DNA from 2 places in the Paenibacillus lentus genome. Region 2 is predicted to be linked to the other one. Evidence: riboswitches for the same ligand, from Rfam matches in the RefSeq annotation. Region 2 holds a riboswitch; the other holds the start of a gene.

What was found. A riboswitch is a leader RNA that binds a small molecule or an ion and turns the genes downstream of it on or off. The one in region 2 is predicted to bind cyclic di-AMP.
Region 1: another riboswitch for cyclic di-AMP. It lies ahead of EIM92_RS04165 (C40 family peptidase); the one in region 2 lies ahead of EIM92_RS07855 (KamA family radical SAM protein).

The regions. Positions count from the first base shown of each region.
Region 1 is NZ_CP034248.1:901,292-908,976, forward strand. Features, by position in the region: gene EIM92_RS04145 (YwhD family protein) at 60-584, opposite strand; gene EIM92_RS04150 (M1 family metallopeptidase) at 777-2,768, shown strand; gene EIM92_RS04155 (hypothetical protein) at 3,005-3,826, shown strand; cyclic di-AMP (ydaO/yuaA leader) riboswitch at 4,046-4,183, shown strand; gene EIM92_RS04160 (C40 family peptidase) at 4,189-4,680, shown strand; cyclic di-AMP (ydaO/yuaA leader) riboswitch at 4,870-5,009, shown strand; gene EIM92_RS04165 (C40 family peptidase) at 5,014-5,490, shown strand; gene EIM92_RS04170 (GNAT family N-acetyltransferase) at 5,830-6,327, shown strand; gene EIM92_RS04175 (c-type cytochrome) at 6,570-6,929, shown strand; gene EIM92_RS04180 (4a-hydroxytetrahydrobiopterin dehydratase) at 7,010-7,315, opposite strand; gene EIM92_RS04185 (hypothetical protein) at 7,555-7,685, opposite strand, start outside.
Region 2 is NZ_CP034248.1:1,784,439-1,792,123, forward strand. Features, by position in the region: gene EIM92_RS07845 (glycoside hydrolase family 31 protein) at 1-1,567, shown strand, start outside; gene EIM92_RS07850 (carbohydrate binding domain-containing protein) at 1,935-5,225, opposite strand; cyclic di-AMP (ydaO/yuaA leader) riboswitch at 5,588-5,737, shown strand; gene EIM92_RS07855 (KamA family radical SAM protein) at 5,876-7,063, shown strand; gene EIM92_RS07860 (winged helix-turn-helix domain-containing protein) at 7,242-7,685, shown strand, end outside.

The sequences.
Region 1 (7,685 bases), 880 kb from region 2:
ATATCGCTTTTGCCACACGATTGATCGCTGTTCTGGTTTTACATTTTACTTCTGTGAGATTAGGACTCCAAAGCCGCCTTTAGCTCTGGCGAGGATTTCTCCCACCATTCTTCATTCGTTTCGATGAGCAGCTTTTTAAGGGCAGCCTTCTCTTGTGCTCCTAGCCCATCGAGAATTACTCTGCGCTTAAGGGCATAATCCATCTTGTTAACGTGATCGGCTAGTATCTTCCACCCGCGGCGTGCCTCTGTATCGATCCACATTTCGCATGCGGTCATTCCGCCGTAGAACTGTCCTGCTTCTGACGTGCGGTCTACAGCTACCCAGACGATCCATACCTGGCGACCATTCGGAACATCCTCCCGATTCGCCGAAAATTTGATCCCTTTCTCCACCTTGCTCTTAGCATGCATGGCACCGATATCGATGTATGCTTCATCTCCATCAATAATTACAGGCGACATACTGTTTAAGTCAATGGAGCCCGCTCCGAACCCTTTATGCTTGCTCTTATCGTCATTGCTAATAATATTCAAGGCAAATATCTTCTTACCCGTCTTCTTCGAAGTATCTTTATTATCCATAATTCCCTCCACCTGGCTTGTAGCGATCGCTATCATGGCTGAGAGCTGATCCCCAAGGCAGTTTTTACGTAATTTATTCCATTAGAACGGCTTGTTCATCCGACATATACATTAATTTTATTTTAGCTAATAATCTCCCGAATGCAAACATATACATGCTGTAGATGCTTGTCAACAGGAGGTATCCATGGAATGACCCGTCGAATTTTTATCATTAGTATTTCTATTTTTACTGTGTGTCTTCTAGGCGGTTCCATCATGTACATGCTTCTTAAAGACCACCAAATCGCTCCCTCATTCGCTCCCCAACCACAGGGCAATACCGCCGCAACAAAGGTCCCTGCTCCTCAGCCTGCAGAAAGCATCCAGCAGCCGACGGCAGAAATACTTAGTAATCGGGTTACAGAATACCATATTGACGTCAAGCTGAATGAACAAGAAGGGACGCTGACCGGCAACCAAACGCTAACCTGGACCCATCCCGGCAAAAAGACGCTGAATGAGCTGTATTTTCACCTATATCCTAACGCCTTCGCTTCTCCAGAAACCACCTTTATGAAGGAATCGGGCGGCCGCCTACGGGGTGACGTCATGCCCAAAGATGGCTGGGGCTCCATAGAGTTAACCGATATCCGCACGATGGATGGAATTTCCCTCCTGCACCGTGTTCAATATGTCCAGCCTGATGATGGCAATGTCAATGATAGAACACTAGCTAAAGTACGGCTGCCAATGTCGGTGCAAGGCGGCGAGACAATCACGCTCAAAATGGATTTCACCGTAAAGCTGCCCAAAATATTCGCACGGATGGGTACTGCCGGCGATTTTGTGATGGCTGGCCAATGGTTCCCGAAACTATCCGTATATGAACCTGCCTTCCGAAGGGGACGAAGCGCGGAGGGATGGAATTTGCACCAGTATCATGGAAACTCGGAGTTCTATTCAGACTTCGGCATATACAGCGTAAATATTGACGTGCCGAGCAAATACACGGTAGCGGCGACAGGGTTCCCTACCAAGCAAGCGGTACAGCGGGGCGATCGAAAAATCGTTCAATACTATGCCGATGATGTACATGATTTCGCCTGGGCAGCTTCACCCAACTTTGTATATGCAGAGGAACCCTTTTCAACGACGGAGGTTCCTGGGGTGCGCATTAAGTTGTATTTAGATCCAGCCCATGAAGATTTAAAGGATCGCTATTTTTATGCCGCCAAGGTTGCTTTGTCCAATTTCAGCAAATGGTATGGCAAGTACCCCTACTCCACTTTATCCATCGTGGTTCCTCCGGCTGAGGGAAATGGTGCAGGGGGAATGGAATATCCGACACTAATTACAGCATTTGGCGCGACCGGTGACTCCCCAGGCTATGACGAGCTGGAACGAACGGTAATTCATGAAATCGGGCATCAGTTTTTCTATGGGATGGTGGCCAATAATGAGTTTGAAGAAGCTTGGCTGGACGAAGCCTTTACCTCCTATGCCGAAGATCGTTTAATGGATCAAGAGTTTGGAATCACTACCAGGCTGCCCATCCAATCCGCATTCATTCATAATCCTAAGCCATTGACACAACCCTCTTGGGAATTTGGGACGGCGGACAATTATGCCAAAAATGTCTATCATCGCGGCAAGCTCGTTCTGCTGGATATTGAACGGAGAATCGGCAGCAAAACCATGAACCGCACTCTGTCCCTCTATGCTCGTAAATATCGCTTCAAACATCCTACCACAGCAGACTTCCAGCAGGTACTGGAGCAAACGACGGGGCGCTCCTGGAAAAAGTACTTTAACCAATATGTATACGGCGGAGAAATGGCGGACTATGCCATAGAGAACATCACTACCCTGGAAGTCCAACAAAACAATGAATTGTTGTACGAATCGATTGTAGATATCAAGCGAAAAGGCGGAACCCATCCGAAGGTTCCTCTTCTCTTCACCTTCCAAGACGGCCACACGATTCGAAAGGTATGGAACGGAGAGGAGGAGCAGGCACAATTAAAATTGCGCTATAAAGCCCCTCTCGCTTGGGCCATGATCGATCCGAACTATACGATAGTGCTGGAAAACAAGCACATTAACAATTACTTTAAAGCCAGCATTGATGAGAAGATCAGCACGCGCTCCAACGTCACAGTAACCAGGCTATTTGAAATGCTGATCAGCTCATTCCTGTGGTAGACCTACTCAGAGCGGTATTACTCACAAAACTAAGCTTAGGCTTACGAAGTAGTTTTGCTCGAGGCTTATTCAGAGGAGTACCGCTCACAAAACTTAGCTTAAGCTTACGAAGTAGTTTTGCTCGAGGCTTATTCAAAGGAGTACCGCTCACAAAACTTAGCTTAAGCTTACGAAGTAGTTTTGCTCGAGGCTTATTCAAAGGAGTACCGCTCACAAAACTTTTAGGAGGGAATGTCATGCCCTATATTCGCAATGGGTGGAGCAGCGTCAAAAGCCAGTTCCCCTCCGTCATCATTCTTTTTCTGTATCAGTTGCTGTGGGGAGTGTTTCTATATCGCCTAGTCAATACAGCTGTTATTCAAGTTCTGCACCGATTTCCAGATCCTCCACCCCATGAATTAAGCCGAATTTTGTTTCTAATCGAGGGACAGAGCAGGTTCTGGCAAACTCCCGAAGTTCACCATTACATATGGATCCTGTCCGGCATGGTCATGCTTCGACTGCTATTGACCCCTTTAATTCACGCTGGCATCTTATACGGACTGCTTCCAGCGGAAGAAAGGGCGGCTGGCCTCCCTCTATTCCGAGGCATGCAGAAATTCTGGAAGCCTGTGACTCTATTCTATTTTCTGGAGCTTATCTTAATTCTGATTCCCACCGTGTGGCTGCTGCCCAAAGTATACGCACCTCTGTCCCTCCTCCTCCAAGGAAGCAGTCATATCCCTACTTTCTTAATTACTACGGCTTATATCGTTGGCTGGCTTGGTTACAGCTGGTTTATTCGACAAAGCTTGCTATTCCTGCAGTTCGGCTATTTATTCAGACACAATCCCTGGCCATCCCTGCTCGTTTGCTGGAAGCATCTTATAACTGGTTTAGGAATCTCCGTCATTCTCGCAATTTCATGTTCTATAGTATTTATTCTATTCGGCACGATATCCTGGATCATGACCGGTCTCCTAGCGTTGATCCTACAGCAAGCTTACCCATTCTTTCGTAGTGTTCTCAAAATATGGAAAATATCCTCGCAATATTGCTTATGGCAACAAAAAAGTTAAATTTTCTTCATTTCTTTGGCTCCCTAGAGCCACAAGGCCTCCGCGCTTTTGCGGGGGCCTTATTCTATGCTTACTATATAATTCTCGCAAATTAACCATTGCCAAATGCTGCCTACCTTGTTACAATAACAACAGTACTTTTTAAGTAACAGTTTTGTAATCATTTCTGTCATCATTTACAAGATGTATGGCAGCATATCGAATAGGTTAAACATGGTGTTAAAATTACAGCCGAATTCCCTTCACCGGGGAAACGGGGGAACCACTTTGGGTGAATTGATCTCGCTTCAGAGGGATCATAGGGAACCTTCAAACCGAATCCTTAAGCTAACCTCGTAGGCATTGGAAGGAGCATAACTTCTTTGAAGAAAAAGTTGGCCGTTGCAGCAGTGAGTTTTTCCATTCTATTCTCATTAGGAGCTGGGAGCGCTTTCGCAGACTCCAAACTGGACACTACCATTCAGTCGGCTCTCGGCACGAAATACGTATCCGGCGGTACGACAACGGATGGCTTTGATTGTTCCGGATTTACCTCTTATGTATTCAAGAGTCTTGATATTAAGCTTCCCCGCACATCGGGATCCCAATATAATATGGGAACTGCCGTGAAGAAGGACGAACTCAAACCAGGTGACCTCGTATTCTTCAACACTTCTGGCAAGGGAGTATCCCATGTTGGTGTAATGGTTGATGGTGAAAGCTTTGCCCACGCTTCAACCAAAAAAGGTGTAATTATCAGCAAATTGAGTGAAGATTATTATGTCAAACGCTATGTCGGTGCCAAGCGCATCCTGAGCACAGACAAATACGAAGCTGTTGCTGTAGATAGTGAAGATCATGATGATGTAGAATAACATACGTCCAAAAACCTGCAAAGATTCCTCCCAGAATCGCCTGCAGGTTTTTTTATATTCAAATATACCGGATAACTTTACCAGTGTCTTTTCACATGGCTAAACTTGCAATAGATGGCGGCTTTTGATAGACTAACCAAAGAATAAGTAACAAACTTGTAATCATTATTGTAAAAGTTACGGGTGCGTACAACTGATAAGCCGAATTCCCAACACCCGGGAAGCGGGGGAACCATTTATGGGTGAATTGATCTCGCTTCAAAAGAGATGATAGGGGAACCTTCAACCGAACCCTTAAGCTAACCTCGCAGGCCTTGGAAGGAGTAATACAACTTGAGAAAGACATTGACAGCAGCGGCGACGAGCTTAGCCATTCTTTTTACGATGGGAGCAGCAAACGCTTACGCGGACTCGGACACAACATTGAACAAGACAGTTAAAGCAGTCTATGGCACGCCTTACAAATTCGGAGGAACGACGGCAAGCGGTTTCGATTGCTCCGGATTCACAAGTTACGTCTTCAAGAAGATGGGCGTTAAGCTGCCTCGCGTATCGTCGGCCCAGTACAAGCAGGGTACACCAGTTGCAAAGAATCAGCTGAAAGAAGGAGACCTCGTATTTTTTAATACGACTGGCAAAGGGGTATCTCATGTGGGCATATATATCGGTGACGGAAAGTTCGCCCATGCCTCTTCTTCCAAAGGAATTCGCACAGATAAGCTAAGTAACAGCTACTACAAAAAGCGTTACGTCGGTGCGAAACGGATTTTGAGCAAATACGGTTATTCTACCCATGCCGCTCAATCCTAATATTGCTATTTATTTGATGTTTACTGCCTCTTTGATACGCCGCGACGATTCCTGCTAGAATCGTCGCATTTTTTTTGTGATAAACCATCCTCTACTCCATTAACGAAACTTAAAAGAATAAGGTTGCATCTATACGCCTTTAGCACTATTTTCCTCCCTTGCAATAATACCGTTTTCATTATAATTCGATAAACATCCGGCACTAATCACATAACTCCAAAAAAAACAGCACCAATAGAGCCTTTACAATAAAATAAAATCCCGTTACAGTGATGGTAAAAAGATCGAGCCGGAAAAGTTCCATGGCACGGCATTTCCATTTGTACAAGGAGGCGCAAGATGGATAAACGAGATATTCAGTTTCACATCGTTCCTATGGAAGAACACCACGGGGAAGCAATCAGTACTTGGCGCTACGACTCCCCCTATGATATCTATAGCTGGCTGCCTTGGGAACAAATGAAAGCTCTTGATGTTGAATTCGGCAATCCTGTATTGCGGGCCGAGCAATATGTATCCGTGCTGGACGGGGAAGGCAATCTGGCCGGGTTCGCCCAGTATTTCCCTATGGAAAACATAACAAGGCTTGGAATTGGGATGAGGCCCGACTTATGCGGTCATGGATTAGGTAAGTCATTTGTATTAACGATTGTCAAAGAAGGGCAGCGACGCGCACCATCCAACGTCATCGATCTTGAAGTGCTTACCTGGAATACGCGGGCTATCCGAGCCTATCAGAAATCAGGTTTCGTCATAACCGACCTTTACGAGAAAATGACTCCTGGAGCTATATCCAAGCCTTACTATTGCATGGTATACCGTGGCGAACGATTATAGCATGGAGTTCAAGGAGTCTAAGGGCACCTGTAAGGCGTTCTCGGCTATTTTCATGCTATGAAACAGTCTTTTCTAGGAGAGACTGCACACCCCTTCCTGATGCGCTGTGAGAATGCTCATATATATTAAAAAATTTGAGCAATTATACATGGAATTCATTGCTTTTTTTGTCACAAATGCTATGATCAAATTGCATGTTCCGTTATAATAATAAGGTAGCTTACATAGGAGGGACGATTGAAATGCAAAAATGGGTTATGAGCGGGCTATTCTTTGTCGCATGTGCGCTGGCTCTCGTGCTTATCTTTACCCTGCCTGGTAAAGAGCAGGTCGCGCAAGAGAATAAGACACAAATGCCTGAGGTCACATTGAACGCAGAGCAAGCGGAAGCCATCGTCAAAGCTAACTGTATTAGCTGTCACGGGGATCAATTGGAAGGCTTAGCTGGGCCTAATCTGCAAAATATCGGTGCCACCATGTCAATTGAACAACTTTACAAAGTAATCTCGAAGGGTCAAGGCTCTATGATGCCTGGCTTCAAAGATAAGCTGCAGGATGAGGAAATTGCGAACGTTGCACTCTGGCTTGCTGAGAAAAAATAATTAGTATAAAAAAGACACGCCCACCGGACCTTAGCGTTCCCGGAGGGCGTGTCCCCTATTCGGCCAATATACCCAGTTCCTCAAACTTTCTCGGAAGAACTCATCTTTTCGAATGCTTCATTATATTGCTCAGCTTCCTTAATATCTATGGCCGTGATTCCACCGGCTTCCCATGATGTCAAACGAAGCGTAACGGTCTTATAATCGATCGTAATAAAAGGATGATGGTTAAAGGCCTCTGAGATCGCCGCTACCTCGTCTACAAAGGCAATACCCTTCATAAACTCAGAGAACGTATATTTGCGGACGATCCAGCGTCCCTCTTCCAATTCCCATCCTTCCAACTTCTCTAAATGCGCCTCAATTTCTTGTGGTGTAAACGGCATATTATTTCCTCCCTGTTCTTTTTCAAGAACTCCAAAGACTATGTAGTACGTCCATTGTACCTTTAAGTGCACGTAGTTTTATGGGTAAATTTTATGATACTTTTTGATTATTGTTATTCCTCATGAGCCTCGTTCATGCATAATAACTAAAGCTATAATTTGATTAGATACTCCTAATCTTACATTTTACCATGACCCAAGGCTCATGCAAAATCCTTTATAAGGAAAACCATTAATCATTAAATTAGCTTAACCGACGTTAGTTCCTCTTCTCCAACTAGTACATTAATACGATGTACTTCTGGGTCATATATTACAACAGCGCTTCCCACAGCGATTACCGGTTCGGATCCGAGCCCGAAGAATAGAT
Region 2 (7,685 bases):
CCGTTTTCCTAATCCGCGAAAGATGATACAGGAGCTGCGGGAAATGGGAATTCGCATCGTGCCGATCGTCGATCCAGGCGTCAAGCGGGATCCGAATTACCTCCCGTATCGGGAAGGGGTTCAAAGGGGGTATTTTTGCCGCAAATTAGAGGGAGAGCTGTTCATTGGCGATGTCTGGCCGGGAGCGAGTGCGTTTCCCGATTTTACGGAGGAAGAGGTTCGCTCATGGTGGGGGGATCAGCACAGCTACTATACAGAGCTTGGAATAGCCGGCATTTGGAATGATATGAATGAGCCGTCAGTGTTTAATAGTCCTTCCAAAACGATGGATCTTGATGTCGTCCACGGGAATGACGGCGATGCGAAAACCCACCGGGAGCTGCATAATCTGTACGGCATGCTAATGTCGATGGCTACACAGCAGGGGCTGAAGCGAAATTTGCAGGGGGAACGTCCCTTTGTCGTCACACGTGCAGGTTATGCGGGTGTCCAGAAGTACGCTGCGACATGGACTGGCGATAACCGCAGCTATTGGGAGCATCTGGCTATGTCAATTCCTATGGTGTTGAACCTGGGCTTATCGGGCCAGCCATTTGCCGGGCCGGACATTGGGGGCTTCAGTCATGATGCGACCCCGGAGCTGCTGGCGCGCTGGACGCAGGCAGGTGCGTTCTTTCCGTTCTGCCGCAATCATAGCGTCCTTGAATCGGTTTACCAGGAGCCATGGGCCTTTGGCCCGGAAATCGAGGAAATTTGCCGGAAGTATATCCGCTTGCGTTACCGCTTCCTGCCGTATCTCTATACCCTGTTTTATGAGGCATATAAGACAGGCTTACCAGTGATGCGCCCGCTCATCCTGGAGTATCCGCATGACCGCAACGTTTATAATCTCTGCGATCAATTCATGGTCGGAAGCAGCCTGCTCGTAGCTCCCATACTGCGCCCTGGTACGGAATCTCGTGCGGTATATCTGCCTGAAGGGGAATGGATCAATTATTGGAGCGGAGAGAGATTGACTGGCGGCCGCCATATATTAGCACTGGCTCCGCTTGAGGTGATGCCGATTTACGTGAAGGCGGGGGCGATCATTCCGGAGCTGGCCGAGGCCGAGCAGCATTGGAAACCAACGCTGGACGAGAAGGCAGAGATCGCACTTAGCGTATATGCTTCAGCACATCGAAGCGAATCTTCAGGACAATGGTATGCAGATGATGCCCGGACATACGCGTATGAGAGCGGATCGTATAACCTTCTAACGGTCAAAGTTAAATCTGGCGAGGATATGCTATCATTGCAGCTGAAGTATGAGGTGGAGGGATTACCGACAGCGAAGCGGGGAGCTGCGTCAGGAGTAGCAGAGCAGTCTCAGTCTGCTGCAAGGGAAACCCTTGCCCTGAATGTAAAGCTGATGAAATTTGTACCTCGAGATATTTTTGTGAATAATTCTAGTGACCAGGTTAAATTGACTGAAGTAGGAGGGGAGTGGAAGTACGATTCTGAAACTCAGGAATTGAGGCTGCAAGTGCCTCATACATTAATTGATAAAAAGATCATCGTGAAGGGATAAAGATTGGATGAGCCTGGATTCTGCTGTATAGCTTGGAAGGTTGAATACTGCTCGAATACAGCTGAATACATAAACTAACTGGATTTGTTGTATTTGTTGTATTTAAAATATGCAGTATATCGCCAAAAGCATAATTAATTGGATTGCTTGTGATTAAATGAAGGTTAAGGGTAATTAAGGCAAGATATAATTATTTAGGTACACGAAATACAGCTAATTTGCGAAATCGCAAGCAAAGAACAAAAATAGACACATGTAATTCATTTAAATTCAACGGTGAAGACTAGAGCCCGTGCGAGAAAGGCGGGAATCCTGAATCTAAGCAGAGCACCCGCCGATCAGATCGACGGGTGTTCTGATTGCTAAATTATTTCAGGAAAGGCCCGTTATCTCCGATTTTCCCCGGGGCCGGATTGCCTGGCAGATCTAGAACGTAGATCCGGAGGTTGCCTTGACCAGATACAGTGGCAGTTAGGGTGCCGTTGGTTACATTCTTCACGTCACCCGTAATGGCATCTTTATAGGTGCCATTTGGAATCTTGCTGAACGTTGCCGATGAGCTTACAGTTATCAATGCAAAGCTGTCCACGCCCGAGGCTGCGTCTGTGTAGCGGCGCTTATAGGCTATCCCTCCTTGGATATCCTCTGTCGAATATTGGCCTTTTTGCAGTGCTGGTATTTCACGGCGAATTTGATTAAGCCGCTGCACGTGCTTAACAAGAGGGTGGTTTAACGTTTCGGCAACTGCGCCGCTTGCATGTTGTACCTTACCAAAATCGCTGGCAATCACGGTTCCTTCGAGCTTATCTCCGAAGTAGGCACGGCCTGTCTCTTCCAGCGGACAGGTTGGACCGCAATCGATTTGTGCTCCGGCTTTGAACTCAATTTCTGAACCGTAATATAGTGTTGGAATACCGCGGAACGTCCACATGAGGCTCATATTTTCTGCCCAAGCTGCCGTGCCGCCCGTGTAACGGGTGTTGGACTTGTTCGGTCCATAATCGTGGCTGTCGACATATACGACGTTGAAGGTTGCATCATTATAGCTGTCGTCGGAATCTTTGCCGTTCCAAAACGCATTGCCTGCGTCACTGAAATTCATATGCATCCGCATGTCGATGACACTCATCCCTGAGAACTTGCTGTGATCCGGTGTGTGGTAGTCATTTCCTCTAAGGAAGGCGTTATCGGATATCGGCTGATTGCCGGTACCGAGATTATTCTCGTATTGATACATTTCCAGGGCAGCAGCAGCATCATCTGCACTGTATTCTTTACGCTCTTTCCACGTAAAAAACTGGGCAGAATGGTTCACGGAGCCCCGGTTCCATTTATCGTTGACAAATGAGCCTACTTCACCGAACATAAAAAAGTTTCTACCCTTATCCCCAAATTTCTCAATAGAGTGATTCATGGCATCCGGCAGAAAGTGCCGATTCCAAGTCGTACGAGGGATGTGTACGGCCGTATCTATTCGGAAGCCATCGACGCCCATATCAATATATCTACGATATACGTCCTTTAGAAATTCCTGAACAGGTTCAGACTCAGTATTGAAATCTGCCAAATCCTCATGAATCCAGCAGCTTCTAGAGTCTTCACCTTCCCAGTTACCGATCCAACACTGGTGGTACAGTTCTTTCGGGAACATGCCGGAGGTTGGATTCGGCCATTGGCAATTGTAGATACGATGGCCTTCCTTACTGTAAAACTGTGTTGGTGTTCCCCAGTTCCGGCACGTATTCCCGATTGGCTCCTCTGTGGACCAAAGATCGCCGTTATAGGCTCTACCCATCGGATTATTAGTCGTAATTCCATCATATTCCTTGCCTGGAATAGGGTCGTCATAATACCAACTCCACTCATTGTCCTGAATCCCGAACACTTTTGGTGAGAACAGGTTCTTTTCCCCCCAGCGACTGGAATGGTTGTATACGACGTCTTGAATAATCTTGATCCCTTTGTTATGGGCTTCATTAATCAAATCCTGATAAGTTGCTCCCGGGGATTCCAGACGGGGATCAACACGATAGAAGTCCCAACCGTGATAGCCATGGAAATCGTAATCCGAGCGGTTAAGGACGACGGGTGTAATCCAGATGGCAGAAAAGCCTAGAGCCTTGATGTAATCGAGCTTCTCGATTAATCCTTTGAAGTCACCACGGAACATCGGATCATTGTTGGCGGCATTACCTGTAGACTCATGGAACTGTCCTCCGCGATTATTAGACTCGTCACCGTCATAGAAGCGGGCTGTCATTACAAAATAAATCGAATCCTCACGCATATCTGTGCCAAGAGGCTCACCGCCTAGAGGAGCTTCAGGGGCGTCCCCCGTCTTAGCGGATACAGCTTCGCTGTTTTCCGATTTGTTAGGCGGTACGGCTTTGTCAAAGGCTTTTATCGAATAGGTGTATTCCGTTTGGGCTTCCAGGTTTGTATCGGTATATGAATGACTGGTTGTTGTAAAAATCTTTGTACCTTGCTTGCCCCCGGTACGAGTGATTTCATAGCCGGCCAAACCACTTCCGCCTTCATTGTCGATAGAAGACTCCCAAGTAATTATAATTTTAGTACCGTTGACGGTGGCTTTGGGGTTACCTGGTATAGAAGGGGGAATCGTATCTTCTGGGAGAGGTGTACAAGGATTAGGAGCTCCGGCTGTCACGACACCATCCTTAACCGTGACGAGGCCGGACGGGATAATATAGTCAGCTCCATTATTATTGTCCCATACAGAGCCGTTGTTGAAGGCGGCCTTTAATTCATGAGCCGTTCCTAGATCAACGGTTTTCTTGGCCCAATCCGTACAGGCGGTTTCACTCATGGAATCGCCGGGAGGTGTCGTCCATTTCGAGCCATCCAGAGAGTAGTGGATATTTACCGAACTCCAGGAGCGATTCTTGGTATAGTAATATATTTGCGCTTGATTGCCAGCAGCGTCCTCCGCCGGGGTTGTTACTTCCAGCGCCAAAGAAGGTGCTGATTTGTTGCCCGCCAAGTCTTTGGCTACAACAGTATAACTGTAATTTGTAGAAGGATTTAAACCGGAATCCTTATAGGTGGTAGCTGTAATACCAGTTTGTACAAGGATTTCATCACGATAGACATCATAACCTGCTAAGTCGCTTCTTCCATCATTATCCATTGGCGCTGTCCATGTTATGGTTACGGACGTACTTGTTAAGCTGTCTTTGCTTAACCCAGTAGGTACATTTGGCGGAATGTTATCTTCGTTGCTTGCCTGACAAGGATCTCCTAGGGAAACAACACCGTTCTCAACCATAACACTGCCTGCACTAAGATCGTAATTTTTTCCATTGTTATTATCCCAGCTCGATCCGTCATTAAAAGCTGCTGCAAATCTTGTAGATGTGCCCAGATCTATCGTTGCTCTAGCCCAGTCCGTACAGGCCAGTTCCATAGCTATTCCTGGAACACTTGTCCAGCTGCCGCTTGCGTTATGATGAATGTTAACGGTGCTCCAATTATAGTACGGTGTGTAATAATAGACGCTTGCTGTATTATTACTAGTGGTTTCAGCAGCTGCTATAGCTTGGAAGGGCATGCCGGCCATACCGGATAGTAATGAGAAGAAGAAGGTGATACACAATATAACATAAGGCCATTTCTTTACCTGGTGAATTTTATAGTTCAATGATTGCATCCTCCTTAATAATAAGCTCTGATGGTCGCTAGTCTACAAAATCATCTCCTGTTGAGAAAACGTTTGCGCATTTGTGCGCAAGGTATCCTGCAATTAAAAAAACTACAGGCAATAGCATTCCTTGCATGTTGTGAATAAGATTAGTCATGACAAGAGGCACCAATAATCTTGGGTGGATCGATATAGTCATTATAGCTGCAGTCTGTCACCCCCTTTTTTTTGCGCAAACGCTTTCAAAGGCATTTATATATTACCAATATCTACTAAAAATCGTCAACTATTGCGACTTTTAAAATTATGTCTACTCTCTAGCTGCATTGGCTAAGGTTGACAATCCTGCGCTCAAACCTTATCATAAACACACGCTTAGTTTCTTGGTAAGAGCCAAGAAAGCGGGGGAACCAGGTTTTTACATTGGGGCGAATCACTCATTCACATGAGGTGTAGGGTACCATCTTACCCGAGTCCGTCAGCTAACCTCGTCAGCAGTAGATGGGTCTGTTATAAGATCATTTATCACGTCTCTTTAGACCCTTTATTAGGGTCTATTCTTGTCTTCTGACCCTTGCTGGCGTAGCTGTGTCTAAGACCCCCGGCCTGGGGGCCTTTTTTGTTGATTACTAGGAAGGAGCGAATGTACAATGACGAAGACGAAAACAAGGTACATTACTAATCTGGACAGACTAACAATGATTCCCGAAGAGGAGCGGGAGCGTTTGAAACCGATTACGGAGAAATTCGTATTTCGGGTAAATGATTATTATTTGAACTTGATTGACTGGAATGACCCGCATGATCCTATTCGCAAGCTTGTCATACCGAATGAGGGGGAGCTTGAGGAGTACGGTCGCTGGGATGCTTCCGACGAGGATACCAACTACGTAGTACCGGGCTGTCAGCACAAATACAAGACCACGGCTCTGCTTATCGTGTCCGAGGTATGCGGGGCCTATTGCCGTTATTGCTTCCGCAAACGCTTGTTCCGTAACGATGTGAAGGAGGCTATGTCCGATGTGCAGCCGGGCATCGATTATATTGCCAAGCATCCTGAAATCAATAACGTTCTATTGACTGGAGGAGACAGCCTGATTCTTGCGACGGAGAAGCTGCGGGGGATCCTTGCGCAACTTCGTGAAATCGAGCACGTAAAAATCATTCGTCTCGGCTCGAAAATTCCCGTATTTAACCCGATGCGCATTTATGAGGACGAGGAACTGCTCGATGTGATCCGCACTTATTCCACGCCGGAACAGCGCATTTACGTCATGGCCCACATTAACCACCCGCGCGAGATTACCCCAGAAGCTAGAAGGGGATTCCAGGCTCTGCATGAGGCTGGAGCGATCGTGGTTAATCAGACTCCGGTGTTAAAAGGCATTAATGATGATCCAGTAGTGCTCGGAGAGCTGTTGGATAAACTGTCATGGGCAGGAGTTACGCCGTATTACTTCTTCGTTAACAGACCGGTTGCAGGGAACCGGGATTTTGTCCTTTCCCTGGAGGAGGTCTATCGTATTGTTGAAGAAGCGAAAGCCAGAACTTCCGGCTTAGGAAAGCGAGTAAGACTGTCGATGAGCCATACATCCGGTAAAATTGAAATTTTGGCGATCGAGGATGGTAAGGCGTATTTGAAATACCATCAGTCCCGCGACGGGGATTACGGTAAATTGATGATCCTTGATTGCCCTAAGGATGCGGCTTGGTTCGACGATCTTCCGGGCAATGAACAGCATTGGAAGCAGCCAGAGAAGAAGACGGATGAAGTCGTCTCCGTTAACGAGATGCCTGATCTTCCGCAGAAGAGAAAACGTACGCCAGCTATGCAATAATATCCCATAATGAGTAAGTTATTGATTATCCCCTGAAGAGTGGCCTTAGGTAACATCAGCCCCGCTTCAGGGGATTTTGTTTCTTTCAATTTTTCTGAATGAATTGTTTTTATTTATTAGCAGGAGCTGGATAGCTTATTATAAGCTTAATACTGGATTTTTTGATGAAGGAGTAATTATGGGACGACTGATATTCGAGCCTTCCGGCTATAAGGTGAAATGGGGCGTGGAGACTCTTGAACTGCTAGCGAAGGAGTTTGCGCTGCTGCAATTTCTGTATCATCATCGCGAGCGGGCTTTCACGCGCGATCAACTGTTGGATCAGGTGTGGCCAATGGAGTTTCCGGTGGAGCGGACGGTTGACGATCATATTTATCGCTTGAGGAAAAAGCTGGGTGTCTGGAGGCATATCCAAATCAATACGGTACGGGGATACGGGTACAGCTTGACCGTCAAGGAGCCAAAATCTATGTTTAATCCATCAGTAGCTGATCGCGACGTCAATACCTCAATGAGGGAGATCTTTAAGAAATACCACTTGTTCGGACAAGGCAAGTCAATGCTGGTGCTGGCAACACAGCAGGATATTCTTGGATTTGAAGTGGACCCGTTCTATGCCGTT